DNA from 2 places in the Streptomyces aurantiaciflavus genome. Region 2 is predicted to be linked to the other one. Evidence: riboswitches for the same ligand, from Rfam matches in the RefSeq annotation. Region 2 holds a riboswitch; the other holds the start of a gene.
What was found. Region 2 has a riboswitch for glycine ahead of gcvP (aminomethyl-transferring glycine dehydrogenase). Riboswitches for the same ligand answer to the same signal wherever they lie in the genome.

Region 1: it holds a riboswitch for glycine, as region 2 does, so the genes downstream of both, gcvT (glycine cleavage system aminomethyltransferase GcvT) here and gcvP (aminomethyl-transferring glycine dehydrogenase) in region 2, are expected to answer to the same signal.

Annotation. Positions count from the first base shown of each region.
Region 1 covers NZ_JBNCAQ010000040.1:82,808-89,911, forward strand. Annotated here, with positions in the region: gene ACPT94_RS35405 (enhanced serine sensitivity protein SseB) at 1-528, opposite strand, end outside; gene ACPT94_RS35410 (AAA family ATPase) at 1,062-1,730, opposite strand; glycine riboswitch at 1,907-2,020, shown strand; glycine riboswitch at 2,021-2,151, shown strand; gene gcvT (glycine cleavage system aminomethyltransferase GcvT) at 2,226-3,344, shown strand; gene gcvH (glycine cleavage system protein GcvH) at 3,474-3,851, shown strand; gene glyA (serine hydroxymethyltransferase) at 3,860-5,122, shown strand; gene ACPT94_RS35430 (L-serine ammonia-lyase) at 5,219-6,586, shown strand; gene ACPT94_RS35435 (hypothetical protein) at 6,653-6,916, opposite strand; gene ACPT94_RS35440 (DUF7919 family protein) at 6,925-7,104, opposite strand, start outside.
Region 2 covers NZ_JBNCAQ010000013.1:224,810-231,913, reverse strand. Annotated here, with positions in the region: gene ACPT94_RS18430 (DNA polymerase IV) at 1-1,440, shown strand; gene ACPT94_RS18425 (nucleotidyltransferase domain-containing protein) at 1,492-1,953, shown strand; gene ACPT94_RS18420 (PRC-barrel domain-containing protein) at 1,960-2,331, opposite strand; glycine riboswitch at 2,446-2,542, shown strand; gene gcvP (aminomethyl-transferring glycine dehydrogenase) at 2,718-5,603, shown strand; gene ACPT94_RS18410 (TOBE domain-containing protein) at 5,655-6,074, opposite strand; gene ACPT94_RS18405 (TOBE domain-containing protein) at 6,285-6,680, opposite strand; gene ACPT94_RS18400 (hypothetical protein) at 6,732-6,944, opposite strand.

The DNA of each region.
Region 1 (7,104 bases), on a different contig from region 2:
GAGGAAGTCGACGGGGTCGTCCTGCCAGTCGGGCTCGAAGAGGCGGACGCGGCCGCCGCTCGCGGGGCCGTCCAGCGGGGTGCGGCCCACACGGCACAGCTCGGCCACGGCCGGCGGAGGCAGCGGGATGCCGACCACGCCGTCCGGGTTCACCGCGATGCCCACCTGCGGCGGCAGCCCGCGGGCGAACTCCACGGCCGGGGCGATCGTGTACGGCATGTGCGAGCCGGCGACCTGATGGAACTGCTCCTCGGAGCTGAAGACGGGCACGTACGCCTGACCGTCGAGCTCCAGCGTGGGCAGGTCGAGGGGGCCGCTGTGCGGGCCGCCGCCGCTGGGCAGCGGTACCCACACGAAGCTGCGGCCGAGCACCTCCACGATCCGTCCGCCGGCCCCCGGCACGCCGAGGGACGCGGAGAGCACTTCCTCCAGCTCGTTGCCGGGCCATCCGCCGTGCGAGTGGGGGTGCGCCTGTGCCGGAAAGTCCGCGGAGAAGTTCACCGGGAAGTCCGCCGGGGGGAAATCCATCTGCCTACCGCCTGCTGGGAACCACTGCTGTGGCTGGAAAGGCTAGCGGGTGCCGGGGTCGGCCCTTCAGTCCAAGAGCCCCGGCCGACGCGGGACCCGCACCGGCCGACCCTGCTCGCACCGACCGGCCTGCGTGGACCACACCCGTCCGACACGGTCCGCGACCAGCCAAGACGAGCGCGGGCCGAACCCCGGGACCGGCCCCCGCGCGCCTGAGGCGACCTGCACCCCGCGGAACCACACAGTGCTGGCGCCCGACCACGTTCGCAGCTGCGGGCCGGCCTCGGCCCGGGTAGCGGAACCGGCGCACATCGGATGCGGTCGAACGGCTCGCGCGCCACCGCACCCGCCCTCAGCCCGTTGGCCGCGCCGGCGCAGGCGCACCCGGCCGAGCCCCGCGCCGGAAACAGGGACTCCACCCCGCGAAACCGATCCCGGCGGGGTACCCGCACCCGACCGGCCCCGCGCGGGCTGCCCCGGTCGGGGCCGGCCGAGTCGGCGCCGGACGGAGGGGGCGGGCCCCGCGCCGGGGGTCAGCCGGTGAAGGCGATCCGGTGCAGGGCGTCTGCCGCGGAGCGGTCGAGGAGGATCGCGGAGTCGCAGCCGGTGGGGAGGTGGCCCTTCTCGACTGCCTGGAGGAGGCGGGAGGCGGCGCGACGGTGGCGAAGGAAGGCGTAGCGGGAGACGCCTCGGCCGCGCTCGCGCTGGCCCTCCAGGGCCGTGTCCGGGGTGACGTCCAGCAGGAGCAGGTGGAGGGTGCCGCCGCGGCGACGGGCCTCGCGGGCCAGCCAGCCGCGGACCCAGGCCTGCGTGCCGCAGTCGTGCACCACGACGCCCTCGCCGGTGCGCAGGGCGCGGCGCAGCCCGGCGTAGTGGGCCAGACGGACGAGGGGGCGGTAGAGCGCGTACGGCAGGAAGCGGGGCACGCGGGCGTCCCAGCGGTCACGCGTGTCCTGGGAGTCGATGCGGATGCCCTTCACGGTGCGCTCCATCAGCGTGGACTTGCCGCTGCCGGGCAGGCCCGTGATCACCACCAGGTCGCGGGGGCCGAACAGCAGGCCGTGCGGGCTGTGGCCGCCGCGGTCGCGCAGGTCGCGGACGACGGGGGCGGGCCGTGCGCCGCACACCTCCCGGGTGGGGGCCGTCGGCTGCGCGGGCAGCGCGATCGCCGAGGTCGTCGCGTATGCCGTGGTCCTGTTCACCGTGATCGTCCTCCCCTGGGGTCAGACAAGTCTTCTCCCCCTCGAGCGTAAAGAGAAGGTAATGCGCGGTGTCTTCCGTTTTCGTGCGCGTACCGCCACAAGCCGGTTACAGATGCGGCCTGCCGTGATCGCGTGTGCCGTGCGATGATGTGCGCGCCAACTGCATACCGGCCGTTTGAATCCGCGCGGGAGAGTTCTCGGCACAGCTGTCACAGCCGCAGCTTCGCCGGGGCGCCGAAGGAGCAAGTCCCTCCCTTGAATCTCTCAGGCCCCGTTACCGCGCGGGCGAGGCACATCTGAAAAGCGGGCCGCTCCCCGTCCGGGACGGCTCCACCCAAGGTGCAAGCCACGATCAGGTGATCCGTCGCGATCATTCACGATCAGGGCGAACCTCTCAGGTTCCGATGACAGATGGGGAGGAACGACCTCGCCTTCCCCCACGCTCGAACGAGCTCGCGCGGGAGGGGCCCCATCGCCCTGGGAGACGAACGCCCGATGAGCAGTACCCCACTCCGTCACACCGCCCTCGACGCCCTGCACCGCTCGCTCGGCGCGACGATGACCGACTTCGCCGGCTGGGACATGCCCCTGCGCTACGGCTCCGAGCGCGACGAGCACAACGCCGTGCGGACGAAGGCCGGACTCTTCGACCTCTCGCACATGGGCGAGATCACCGTGACCGGGCCGGAGGCGGCCGCCCTCCTGAACTTCGCGCTCGTCGGGAACATCGCCTCCGTCGGCGTCGGCCGCGCCCGCTACACCATGATCTGCCGGGCCGACGGCGGCATCCTCGACGACCTGATCGTCTACCGGCTCGCCGAGGCCGAGTTCATGGTCGTCGCCAACGCCTCCAACGCGCAGGTCGTGCTGGACGCGCTGACCGAGCGTGCGGCCGGCTTCGACGCCGAGGTGCGGGACGACCGGGACGCCTACGCGCTGATCGCCGTCCAGGGCCCCGAGTCCCCCGGCATCCTCGCGTCCCTCACCGACGCCGACCTCGACGGTCTGAAGTACTACGCCGGGCTGCCCGGCACCGTCGCCGGGGTCCCGGCGCTGATCGCGCGCACCGGCTACACGGGTGAGGACGGCTTCGAGCTGTTCGTGCAGCCGCAGCACGCGGTGGAGCTGTGGCAGGCGCTGACCAAGGCGGGCGAGGGCGTCGGTCTGGTCCCGTGCGGCCTGTCCTGCCGGGACACGCTGCGCCTGGAGGCGGGCATGCCGCTGTACGGGCACGAGCTGTCGACCGGGCTGACCCCCTTCGACGCCGGGCTCGGCCGGGTGGTGAAGTTCGAGAAGGAGGGTGACTTCGTGGGGCGCGAGGCCCTCGCCGAGGCCGCCCGGCGCGCCGAGAGCAACCCGCCGCGCGTCCTCGTCGGCCTGGTCGCCGAGGGCCGCCGGGTCCCGCGCGCCGGGTACGCGGTCGTCGCCGGCGGCGAGGTGATCGGCGAGGTCACCTCCGGCGCCCCCTCCCCCACGCTGGGCAAGCCGATCGCGATGGCGTACGTCGACGCCGCGCACGCCGCGCCGGGCACGCCGGGTGTCGGCGTGGACATCCGGGGCAGCCACGAGCCGTACGAGGTCGTGGCGCTGCCGTTCTACAAGCGTCAGAAGTAGACACTCACAGCGGAAGCAGAGCCGACAGCGGTCCCTGTGCGTGACCCTGCGCACATTCCCGCTGCTCACGCACGTTTCCAGCAGTCCCCCATTCACCAGCACTCCCCCGCGTACAGGAGAATTCAGGCCATGAGCAACCCCCAGCAGCTGCGCTACAGCAAGGAGCACGAGTGGCTGTCGGCCGCCGAGGACGGCGTGTCGACGGTCGGCATCACGGAGCACGCGGCCAACGCGCTCGGCGACGTGGTCTTCGTCCAGCTCCCCGAGGTCGGTGACTCGGTGACCGCGGGCGAGTCCTGCGGCGAGCTGGAGTCGACCAAGTCGGTCAGCGAGCTGTACTCGCCGGTCGACGGTGAGGTGGTCGAGGTCAACCAGGACGTCGCCGACGACCCGTCGCTGGTGAACTCCGCCCCCTTCGAGGGCGGGTGGCTGTTCAAGGTACGCGTCACGGGCGAGCAGGAGGAGCTGCTCTCCGCCGACGAGTACACCGCCTACACCGCCGGCTGAGGAGTCGCATGTCTGTCCTGAACACCCCCCTGCACGAGCTCGACCCGGAGGTCGCCGCGGCGGTCGACGCCGAGCTGGGCCGCCAGCAGTCCACGCTCGAGATGATCGCCTCGGAGAACTTCGCTCCGCTCGCGGTCATGGAGGCGCAGGGCTCGGTCCTGACCAACAAGTACGCCGAGGGCTACCCGGGCCGCCGCTACTACGGCGGCTGCGAGCACGTCGACGTCGCCGAGCAGATCGCCATCGACCGGATCAAGGACCTGTTCGGCGCCGAGTACGCCAACGTCCAGCCGCACTCGGGCGCCTCCGCCAACCAGGCCGCCCTGTTCGCGCTGGCCCAGCCGGGCGACACGATCCTGGGGCTGGACCTGGCGCACGGCGGTCACCTCACCCACGGGATGCGGCTGAACTTCTCCGGCAAGCAGTTCGACGTGGTCGCGTACCACGTGGACGACGCCGGGCTGGTCGACATGGCCGAGGTCGAGCGGCTCGCCAAGGAGCACCGCCCGAAGGTGATCATCGCGGGCTGGTCGGCGTACCCGCGGCAGCTGGACTTCGCGGAGTTCCGGCGGATCGCCGACGAGGTCGAGGCGTACCTGTGGGTCGACATGGCGCACTTCGCGGGCCTGGTCGCGGCCGGTCTCCACCCGAACCCGGTGGAGTACGCGGACGTCGTCACCTCCACCACCCACAAGACGCTGGGCGGCCCGCGCGGCGGCATCATCCTCGCGAAGAAGGACTTCGCGAAGAAGCTGAACTCGTCCGTCTTCCCGGGCTTCCAGGGCGGTCCCCTGGAGCACGTGATCGCGGCGAAGGCGGTCTCCTTCAAGGTCGCGGCGAGCGAGGAGTTCAAGGAGCGCCAGCGCCGTACGGTCGAGGGCGCGAAGATCCTCGCCGAGCGGCTGACGGCCGCCGACGCCCGCGAGGCCGGCGTGAACGTCCTGTCCGGCGGCACCGACGTCCACCTCGTCCTCGTCGACCTGCGCGAGTCCGAGCTGGACGGTCAGCAGGCCGAGGACCGCCTCCACGAGGTCGGCATCACGGTCAACCGCAACGCTGTCCCGAACGACCCGCGCCCGCCGATGGTCACCTCGGGCCTGCGCATCGGCACGCCCGCCCTGGCGACCCGTGGCTTCACGGCCGAGGACTTCGCCGAGGTCGCGGACGTCATCGCGGAGGCGCTCAAGCCGTCCTCCGACGTGGAGTCGCTGAAGGCCCGGGTCAAGGCCCTGGCCGACAAGCACCCGCTCTACCCCGGTCTGAACAAGTAGTTCCCGTTTCCGTGGGGTGCCCCGCACACTGGAGCAGTGAGCGAACGGGGCACCCCACCGGAAGTCTTCCGCACCACCCCGTCTTGAGGAGTCCCCGTGGCCATCTCGGTCTTCGACCTGTTCTCGATCGGCATCGGCCCGTCCAGCTCCCACACGGTCGGCCCGATGCGCGCGGCACGCATGTTCGCGCGGCGCCTGCGCAACGAGGGCGTGCTGGACTCCGTGGCCTCCGTCCGCGCGGAGCTGTACGGCTCGCTGGGCGCGACCGGCCACGGCCACGGCACCCCGAAGGCCGTCCTGCTCGGTCTGGAGGGCGACTCGCCGCGCACGGTGGACGTCGAGACGGTCGACGAGCGGGTGGAGCGGATCAAGGAGTCGGGCCGCATCCGTCTGCTGGCCGAGCGCGAGATCCCGTTCGACTTCGACGCGGACATGGTCCTGCACCGCCGCAAGGCCCTCCCGTACCACGCGAACGGCATGACGCTGTGGGCCCACGACGAGCACGGCGGGGAGCTCCTGACCAAGACGTACTACTCGGTGGGCGGCGGGTTCGTCGTCGACGAGGACGCGGTGGGAGCGGACCGCATCAAACTCGACGACACGGTCCTGAAGTACCCGTTCCGCACGGGCGACGAGCTGCTGCGCCTGGCGAAGGAGACCGGCCTGTCCATCTCCTCGCTGATGCTGGAGAACGAGCGGGCCTGGCGCACGGAGGAGGAGATCCGCGAGGGCCTGCTGGAGATCTGGCGGGTGATGCAGGCGTGCGTCGCGCGCGGCATGTCCCGCGAGGGCATCCTGCCCGGCGGTCTGCGGGTACGCCGCCGCGCCGCCGTGACGGCCCGTCAGCTCCGGGCGGAGGGCGACCCGTTGGCCCACTCCATGGAGTGGATCACGCTGTACGCGATGGCGGTGAACGAGGAGAACGCGGCCGGCGGAAGGGTGGTCACCGCCCCCACGAACGGCGCGGCCGGCATCATCCCGGCGGTCCTCCACTACTACGTCAACTTCGTCCCCGGCGCCGACGAGGACGGCGTCGTCCGCTTCCTCCTCGCCGCCGGCGCCATCGGCATGCTCTTCAAGGAGAACGCCTCCATCTCCGGCGCGGAGGTCGGCTGCCAGGGCGAGGTCGGCTCGGCCTGCTCGATGGCGGCGGGCGCCCTCGCGGAGGTCCTCGGCGGCTCCCCCGAACAGGTCGAGAACGCCGCCGAGATCGGCATGGAACACAACCTGGGCCTGACCTGCGACCCGGTCGGCGGCCTCGTCCAGATCCCGTGCATCGAGCGCAACGGCATGGCCGCGGTGAAGGCGGTCACGGCTGCCCGCATGGCGATGCGCGGCGACGGCTCGCACAAGGTGTCCCTGGACAAGGTCATCAAGACGATGAAGGACACGGGCGCCGACATGAGCGTCAAGTACAAGGAGACGGCGCGGGGCGGGCTGGCGGTGAACATCATCGAGTGCTGAGGGACGGGGCCGGGGGGCTTCTCACGTCACGGCGGGCAGTCGCGGCGTCGTCGTCAGTCCGGCCGCTCAGCCCCTCCGCGCCCTCCCGGCGCACGCTCTTTCGGCCGCCGGGGTCGGGGCGTCCGCTGCCCAGCGGAAGGTGTCGCCGCCCACCGTTTCCAGGACGCCGGCGTCCGCCAGAGCCAGGAGAGCGGCGTGCAGTCCTCTGCTGACGGGGCTGTCGTTCCAGAACATCCATTTGCTGTCGGCGAACGACGTCCCGGGCGGGATGGCGCCGATGTCCGTGGCGAGGAGGTAGGCCGCCACGTCCCAGTCGACCCAGTCCCGCATGCGGTGCATCATTGTCCTTCCGATTCCGCGGGCCAGCGGCGCCGTACGTCCTCACGGACCGCCTGGAGGAACTCGTCCGGTGGCAGGTAGCCGTGGTCGAGGATGTAATGGACGATCAGGTTCGGCGCGATGTAGAGGGTTCCGTCGTCCGAGCGGACCCTGATCTCCGCGCTTCCCAGGGAGTATTT
Region 2 (7,104 bases):
GTGAGAAACGCGCCCACGATCCTGCACCTCGACATGGATGCCTTCTTCGCGCAGGCGGAGCAGGCCTCCAAGCCGAGTCTGCGCGGGAAGGCCGTGGTCGTGGGCGGTCTCGGGCCGCGCGGAGTGGTGGCGACCGCCTCCTACGAGGCACGGGTCTTCGGGGTGCACTCGGCGATGCCGACGGCCCAGGCACGTCGGCTGGCTCCGAACGCCGCCTACCTCAGTCCTCGCTTCGGGTTCTACCGGTCGATCAGCGACCAGGTGATGGGGCTGCTGCGGGCGCTGTCGCCGTTGGTCGAGCCGCTGAGCCTGGACGAGGCGTTCGTGGATCTGGAGGCCGGGGAGGCGGCCTGGGACAGTGATTCGGCACGGCTGGCCGGGACGCGGTTGCGTGCGGACATCCGGGCCGTCACGGGGCTCACGGGGTCGGTGGGGCTGGCCGCCTCCAAGATGCTCGCGAAGATCGCCTCGGAGCAGGCCAAGCCCGACGGCCTGGTGCTGATCGAGCCGGGCACCGAGCGGGCCCTGCTCGGGCCGATGTCGGTGCGGACGCTGCCAGGGGTCGGACCGGCGACGGGGGACCACCTGAGGCGAGCGGGGATCACCACGGTCGACGAACTCGCCGAGGCGGGTGAGGACGAGCTGGTCCGGCTGCTGGGCAAGGCGCATGGGCACGCGCTGTACGCCATGGCGCTGGCGCGCGACGAGCGGCCCGTGGTGGCCGAGCGGGAGACCAAGTCCGTCTCGGTCGAGGACACGTACGACGTGGACATCCACGACCGGGTGCGGGTGGGGCTGGAGGTCCAGCGGCTGGCGGACCGGTGTGTGCGCAGGCTGCGAGGAGCCGGTCTGTCGGGGCGGACCATCGTGCTGAAGGTGCGTCGGTACGACTTCTCCACCCTCACCCGGTCCGAGACCCTGCGCGGGCCGACGGACGATCCGGCGGTGGTGCGGGAGGCGGCGGCGCGGCTGTTGGACTCCGTGGACACCACGGGCGGGGTGCGGCTGCTCGGTGTCGGGGTCAGCGGTCTGGCCGACTTCACGCAGGAGGACCTGTTCGCGCAGGCGGCCGAGGAGCGGGGGGACGGGCCCGAGGAGGAGGTGCCGGAGGAGCCCGCGCGGGAGGAGGCGGGGCCGGCCGAGCACCAGTGGCGTCCTGGGCACGATGTGCGGCATGCCGAGCTGGGGCACGGGTGGGTGCAGGGCAGTGGTCTGGGGCGGGTCACCGTGCGGTTCGAGACGCCGGAGTCGGAGGTGGGCCGCGTGCGGACGTTCCGGATCGACGACCCGGATCTCGAGCCTGCGGATCCGTTGCCGTTGGTGCGGCGAAGACCGGAGGAAGGCGCGGGAAGCGCCGCCGCTCAGGCGGCGGGTGAGCGTGCGAGATTGCCCGGCGGGTCCCGGGAACACCGCCTGAGCGTGGTTCGTTACAGAGAGTGAGGATGGTGAAGGTGCCGGGTGAGATGGCACCTGTGCTGAAGGGGGAGAGGTATGGAACTGCAAGGGAATCAGTCCACGAGCTCGGTGGGGGTGTCCGTGGAGCGGGAGACCGAGGTGCGGGAGGTCGTGGAGCGGGTCACCCGCTGGGCCGAGAAACGAAGTGACGTCGCCGGAGCGCTCCTCGTCGGGTCGTATGCGCGTGGGGCCGCGCGCCCGGACTCCGACGTCGATCTCGTGGTGCTCACGACGCAGCCGTCACGGTACGCCGAGGACGAAGAGTGGGTGCGCGAGCTCGCCCTGGGCGAGGTGGTGCGCGTCCAGGGGTGGGGGCCTGTCACCGAATGGCGGCATGTCACCGCCTCCGGCCTGGAGGTCGAGGTGGGCATCGGCCCGACCGACTGGGCTCGGACGGACCCTCTGGACGCGGGCACCCGCCGGGTCGTCATGGACGGCGCGAGGCTTTTGTATGACCCCGCCGGTGTGCTCGCGACGCTGATACGGGCCTGTTCCTGACCGGGCTCAGGGCTCGTCCGTGCCGGCCATCCTGCCGAAGTCGTGGTCCGGGAGCGGGGGAGGGGCGCCGACGTCGAGGCCGTAGTGGTGGTAGAGCTGGAGTTCCTGCTCCGGGGAGAGGTGGCGGCCCACGCCGAAGTCGGGGGCGTCCTTGATCAGGGCGCGGTCGAAGGGGACGTGCAGCGTGCCGTCGACCAGTTCGCTGGGTTCCAGGGGGACGAAGGCGTCCCTGGAGAACAGGCCGGTCCGTATGGCCGCCCACTCCGGCACTCCGGTCGCGTCGTCGAGGTAGACCTCGTCGATCGTGCCGATCTTGATGCCGTTGCGGTCGAATGCCTTGCGGCCGATCAGGTTGCGCGGATCGATGTCGGTCTGCACGGGCCCTCCATGTGGTCGCAACTCATTCGTAAGCACTACAAAAGAGCACAATGGTGAGCATGGCCACTCGAGGGACCGGGTGTTGGCCTCGCTGGTACGCTGGCAATCGGCTGCTGACCCCGTGCGGGAGAGTCCTCCGGAGATCATCCGGAGGCGCCGAAGGAGCAAATCCTCCCCGGAATCTCTCAGGCTCACGTACCGCACGGACGAGGTCACTCTGGAAAGCAGGGCGGGCGTCGACGGCTTCCGCTCTCACCGACGGTGAAAGCCGGGCTCCCTCGGGCGGCCGGTGAAGCTCTCAGGTTGAGATGACAGAGGGGGAGGCCGTCCGGGTACCCGTGCCGTGGTGCCCCTCGAAGGTCGCGTCAGACCAGGAGGCCTCCGCAATGACCGCCCACCGCATTCCGCTCTCCGACCTCGAACAGGGAATCCCCTTCGAGCAGCGCCACATCGGGCCGGACCCGGAGGCGCGGGCCAAGATGCTCGCGCAGGTCGGGTACGGCTCGCTGGACGAGCTCACCAGCGCCGCCGTGCCGGATGTGATCAAGAACGCTGCCGCGCTGGACCTGCCGGGTGCGCGCACCGAGGCCGAGGTGCTCGCCGAGTTGCGGTCCCTGGCCGACCGCAACCAGGTCCTCGGCTCCATGATCGGGCTCGGGTACTACGGCACCTTCACGCCGCCCGTCATTCTCCGGAACGTGATGGAGAACCCGGCCTGGTACACGGCCTACACGCCGTACCAGCCGGAGATCTCGCAGGGACGGCTCGAGGCGCTGCTGAACTTCCAGACGATGGTGGCCGACCTGACCGGGCTGCCGACCTCGGGCGCCTCGCTGCTCGACGAGGGCACGGCCGCCGCCGAGGCGATGGCGCTGTCCCGGCGGATGGGCAAGAACAAGAAGGGCCTGTTCCTGGTCGACGCGGACGTGTTGCCGCAGACCATCGCCGTGATCGAGACCCGCGCCGAGCCGACCGGGGTCGAGGTGGTCGTCGCCGACCTCAGCGAGGGCATTCCGGCCGAGATCGCCGCGCGGGAGATCAATGGCGTGCTGATCCAGTACCCGGGTGCCTCCGGGGCCGTACGCGACATCAAGCCGGTCATCGACCAGGCGCACGAACTGGGGGCACTGGTCACGGTCGCCGCCGATCTGCTCGCGCTGACGCTGCTGACCTCGCCCGGGGAGCTGGGGGCGGACATCGCGGTCGGGACGACGCAGCGGTTCGGTGTGCCGATGGGCTTCGGCGGGCCGCACGCCGGTTACATGGCCGTCCATGAGAAGTTCGCGCGCAGCCTGCCCGGGCGGCTCGTGGGCGTCTCCGTCGACGCGGACGGGAACAAGGCGTACCGGCTGGCGCTGCAGACGCGTGAGCAGCACATTCGCCGGGAGAAGGCGACCAGCAACATCTGTACCGCGCAGGTGCTGCTCGCCGTGATGGCCGGGATGTACGCCGTCTACCACGGGCCCGAGGGGCTCAGGGGGATCGCGCGGCGGACCCATCGGTACGCCTCGATCCTGGCGGCGGGGCTGACGGCCGGTGGTGTCGAGGTGGTGCACGGTTCCTACTTCGACACGCTGACCGTCCGCGTGCCCGCGAAGGCAGCGGAGGTCGTCGCCGCCGCACGGCAGAACGGCGTCAACCTGCACCTCGTCGACGCCGACCAGGTGTCGATCGCCTGTGACGAGACCACCGGGCGGGCCCAGGTGGGTGCCGTCTGGGGTGCCTTCGGGGTCGAGGGGGACATCGAGGCCCTCGACGCCGTCACCGAGGACGCTCTGCCGGCCGGGCTGCTGCGCACCGACGAGATCCTCACCCACCCCGTCTTCCACCAGCACCGCTCCGAGACCGCGATGCTGCGGTACCTGCGCAAGCTGGCCGACCGCGACTACGCGCTCGACCGTGGCATGATCCCGCTGGGCTCCTGCACCATGAAGCTCAACGCGACCACCGAGATGGAGCCGGTCACCTGGCCCGAGTTCGGGCAGCTGCACCCCTTCGCGCCAGCCGACCAGGCCGAGGGATACCTCACGCTCATCCGTGAGCTGGAGGAGCGGCTCGCCGAGGTCACCGGGTACGACAAGGTGTCGCTGCAGCCGAACGCCGGGTCGCAGGGGGAGCTCGCCGGACTGCTCGCCGTACGGGGTTACCACCGCGCCAACGGCGACGAGCAGCGGACCGTGTGCCTGATCCCGTCCTCCGCGCACGGGACGAACGCCGCCAGCGCCGTGATGGCCGGGATGAAGGTCGTCGTCGTGAACACCGCCGGGGACGGTGAGATCGACGTCGAGGATCTGCGGGCGAAGATCGAGAAGCACCGGGACGAGCTTGCGGTGCTCATGATCACGTATCCGTCGACGCACGGGGTGTTCGAGGAGCACGTCGCCGACATCTGCGCGCAGGTGCACGAGGCCGGCGGGCAGGTGTACGTCGACGGCGCCAACCTCAACGCGCTCGTCGGGCTCGCCAGTCCGGGGCACTTCGGCGGTGACGTCTCGCACCTCAACCTGCACAAGACGTTCTGCATCCCGCACGGCGGCGGCGGTCCGGGCGTCGGCCCCGTGGCCGTACGGTCCCACCTGGCGCCGTATCTGCCGAACCATCCGCTGCAGCCCGCCGCCGGGCCGGAGACCGGCGTCGGGCCCATCTCGGCAGCGCCCTGGGGCTCCGCGGGGATCCTGCCGATCTCGTGGGCGTACGTACGGCTCATGGGCGGTGAGGGGCTGAAGCGGGCCACGCAGGTGGCGGTGCTGTCGGCCAACTACATCGCCAAGCGGCTCGAACCGCACTACCCGGTGCTCTACACCGGCCCGGGCGGGCTGGTCGCCCACGAGTGCATCATCGATCTGCGGCCGCTGACCAAGGCGACCGGCGTGAGTGTCGACGACGTCGCCAAGCGGCTCATCGACTACGGGTTCCACGCGCCGACGATGTCGTTCCCGGTGGCCGGGACGCTGATGATCGAGCCGACCGAGTCGGAGGACCTGACCGAGCTGGACCGCTTCTGCGAGGCGATGATCGCCATTCGCGCGGAGATCGAGAAGGTGGGCGCCGGCGAGTGGCCCGCCGACGACAACCCGCTGCGCAACGCCCCGCACACCGCGGCCGCGCTCGGGGAGAAGTGGGAGCACGCGTACACGCGCGAGGAGGCGGTCTTCCCGGCCGGGGTGTCCGCCGCCGACAAGTACTGGCCGCCGGTGCGCCGGATCGACCAGGCCTTCGGTGACCGGAACCTCGTCTGCTCGTGCCCGCCGCTGGACGCGTACGAGGACTGACGCCGGGCGGCTGAGGGCTCCTGTCCGGTTCGGGCGGGAGCCCTCGGTGTCTCAAGCCGTCGCCAGGGAGACCTCGGTCGACTTGATCAGGGCGACGGCGCGGGAACCGGTCGTCAGAGCGAGGTCGTCGACGGCGTCCCTGGTGACGACGGCGGTCAGCTCGCCGCCGTCGACGGACAGTCTGACCGTGGCCATCGCCCCGCCGGTGACGATGTCGGTGACCGTTCCTGGGATGCGGTTGCGGATCGACAGACGCTCGACCGGACCGGTGGCCACGGCGACCTCCGTCGACTTCACCAGGGCCCGGACGGTGGAGCCCGGGGTGAGGCCGAGCTCGGTCACGGCGTCCCGGGTGATCGCCGCGGTGAGGGACTGGCCGCCGGTGAGGCGGATGCCGACGGTGGCCATCACCTCGCCGGGGGTGACGGTGGTGACGGTGCCGGGGAGTTGGTTGCGGATGCTCAAGGTCATGAGCGACAACCGTAGGGCCCTATGGTCTTTATGTCTGGTATGCGTGGTTCTGTGCCGCCTTGGCCGTTGCCCGGGCCGGGCGCCCGGACGCAGGTCGAGATGTGGCAGGTGACGCGGACGAGGTCGTCGACGACAGGGGCGCTCGCGTCGAGGGTCTGCGGGCGGCGGTGCGGCACGGGACCGTCTTGTCGCCCAGGCGCTTCACGGGGTTCAGGTGCGGTCGATGTGGACGTTCGTCGACTTCACGCGGGCCGTCGCCTCCATGCCGATCTCCAGACCGAGATCCTCGACGGCCTCCCGGGTCAGCAGGGAGACGAGCCGGTGCGGGCCGGCCTGGATCTCGACCTGGGCGGCGACGTCACCGAGCTTGATCGCGGTGACGATGCCCGGGAAGGCGTTGCGGGCCGAGGTGTAGGAGGCGCCCTCCTCGCCGCCGGCCGAGCCGGCGAGTTCGACCGAGAACGCGGCGAGGTCCTTGCCGTCGATGAGGCGTCGTCCGGTCTCGTCACGGTGGGTCGCCACCCGGCCCGCGTCCGCCCAGCGGCGTGCGGTGTCGGGGCTCACGCCGAGCAGCCGGGCGGCCTGACCGATGGTGTAGGACTGCATGGGGGTCACGATAGGGGCACGCGGGCGCGGAGTGTCGCCCGGTCCCCGGCGTCACGGCAGTTCGGAGGCCTTGAGCACCGCCCCGGCGTCCCGCAGCCCCAGATGGGTGGGGACCCCGGTGGACACCTCGGCGTGCTGCCGTACGGCGGTCAGGGTGTCGGTGCGGACCCCGACGAGCCAGAGGACGGTGCGGGCCGGGGTGAGGGTCTCGGCGTCCCGGTCGATCAGGAGGGGCGGGGCGCCGAAGGCCAGCGCACGGGCCACCGCCGACCGGGCCTCGGACCGCCGGTGTCGCCTCGCCGGTCGTGGTCGGTGGTTCGCTGTGCCGCACGGGGGCCGACGGCAGGCCTCCGTGCGGGGCGCGGGGCGGTGCTGACGGTCTTCTGACGCGGGACGAGGGGACTTCGACGGGATTCCGCCCCCG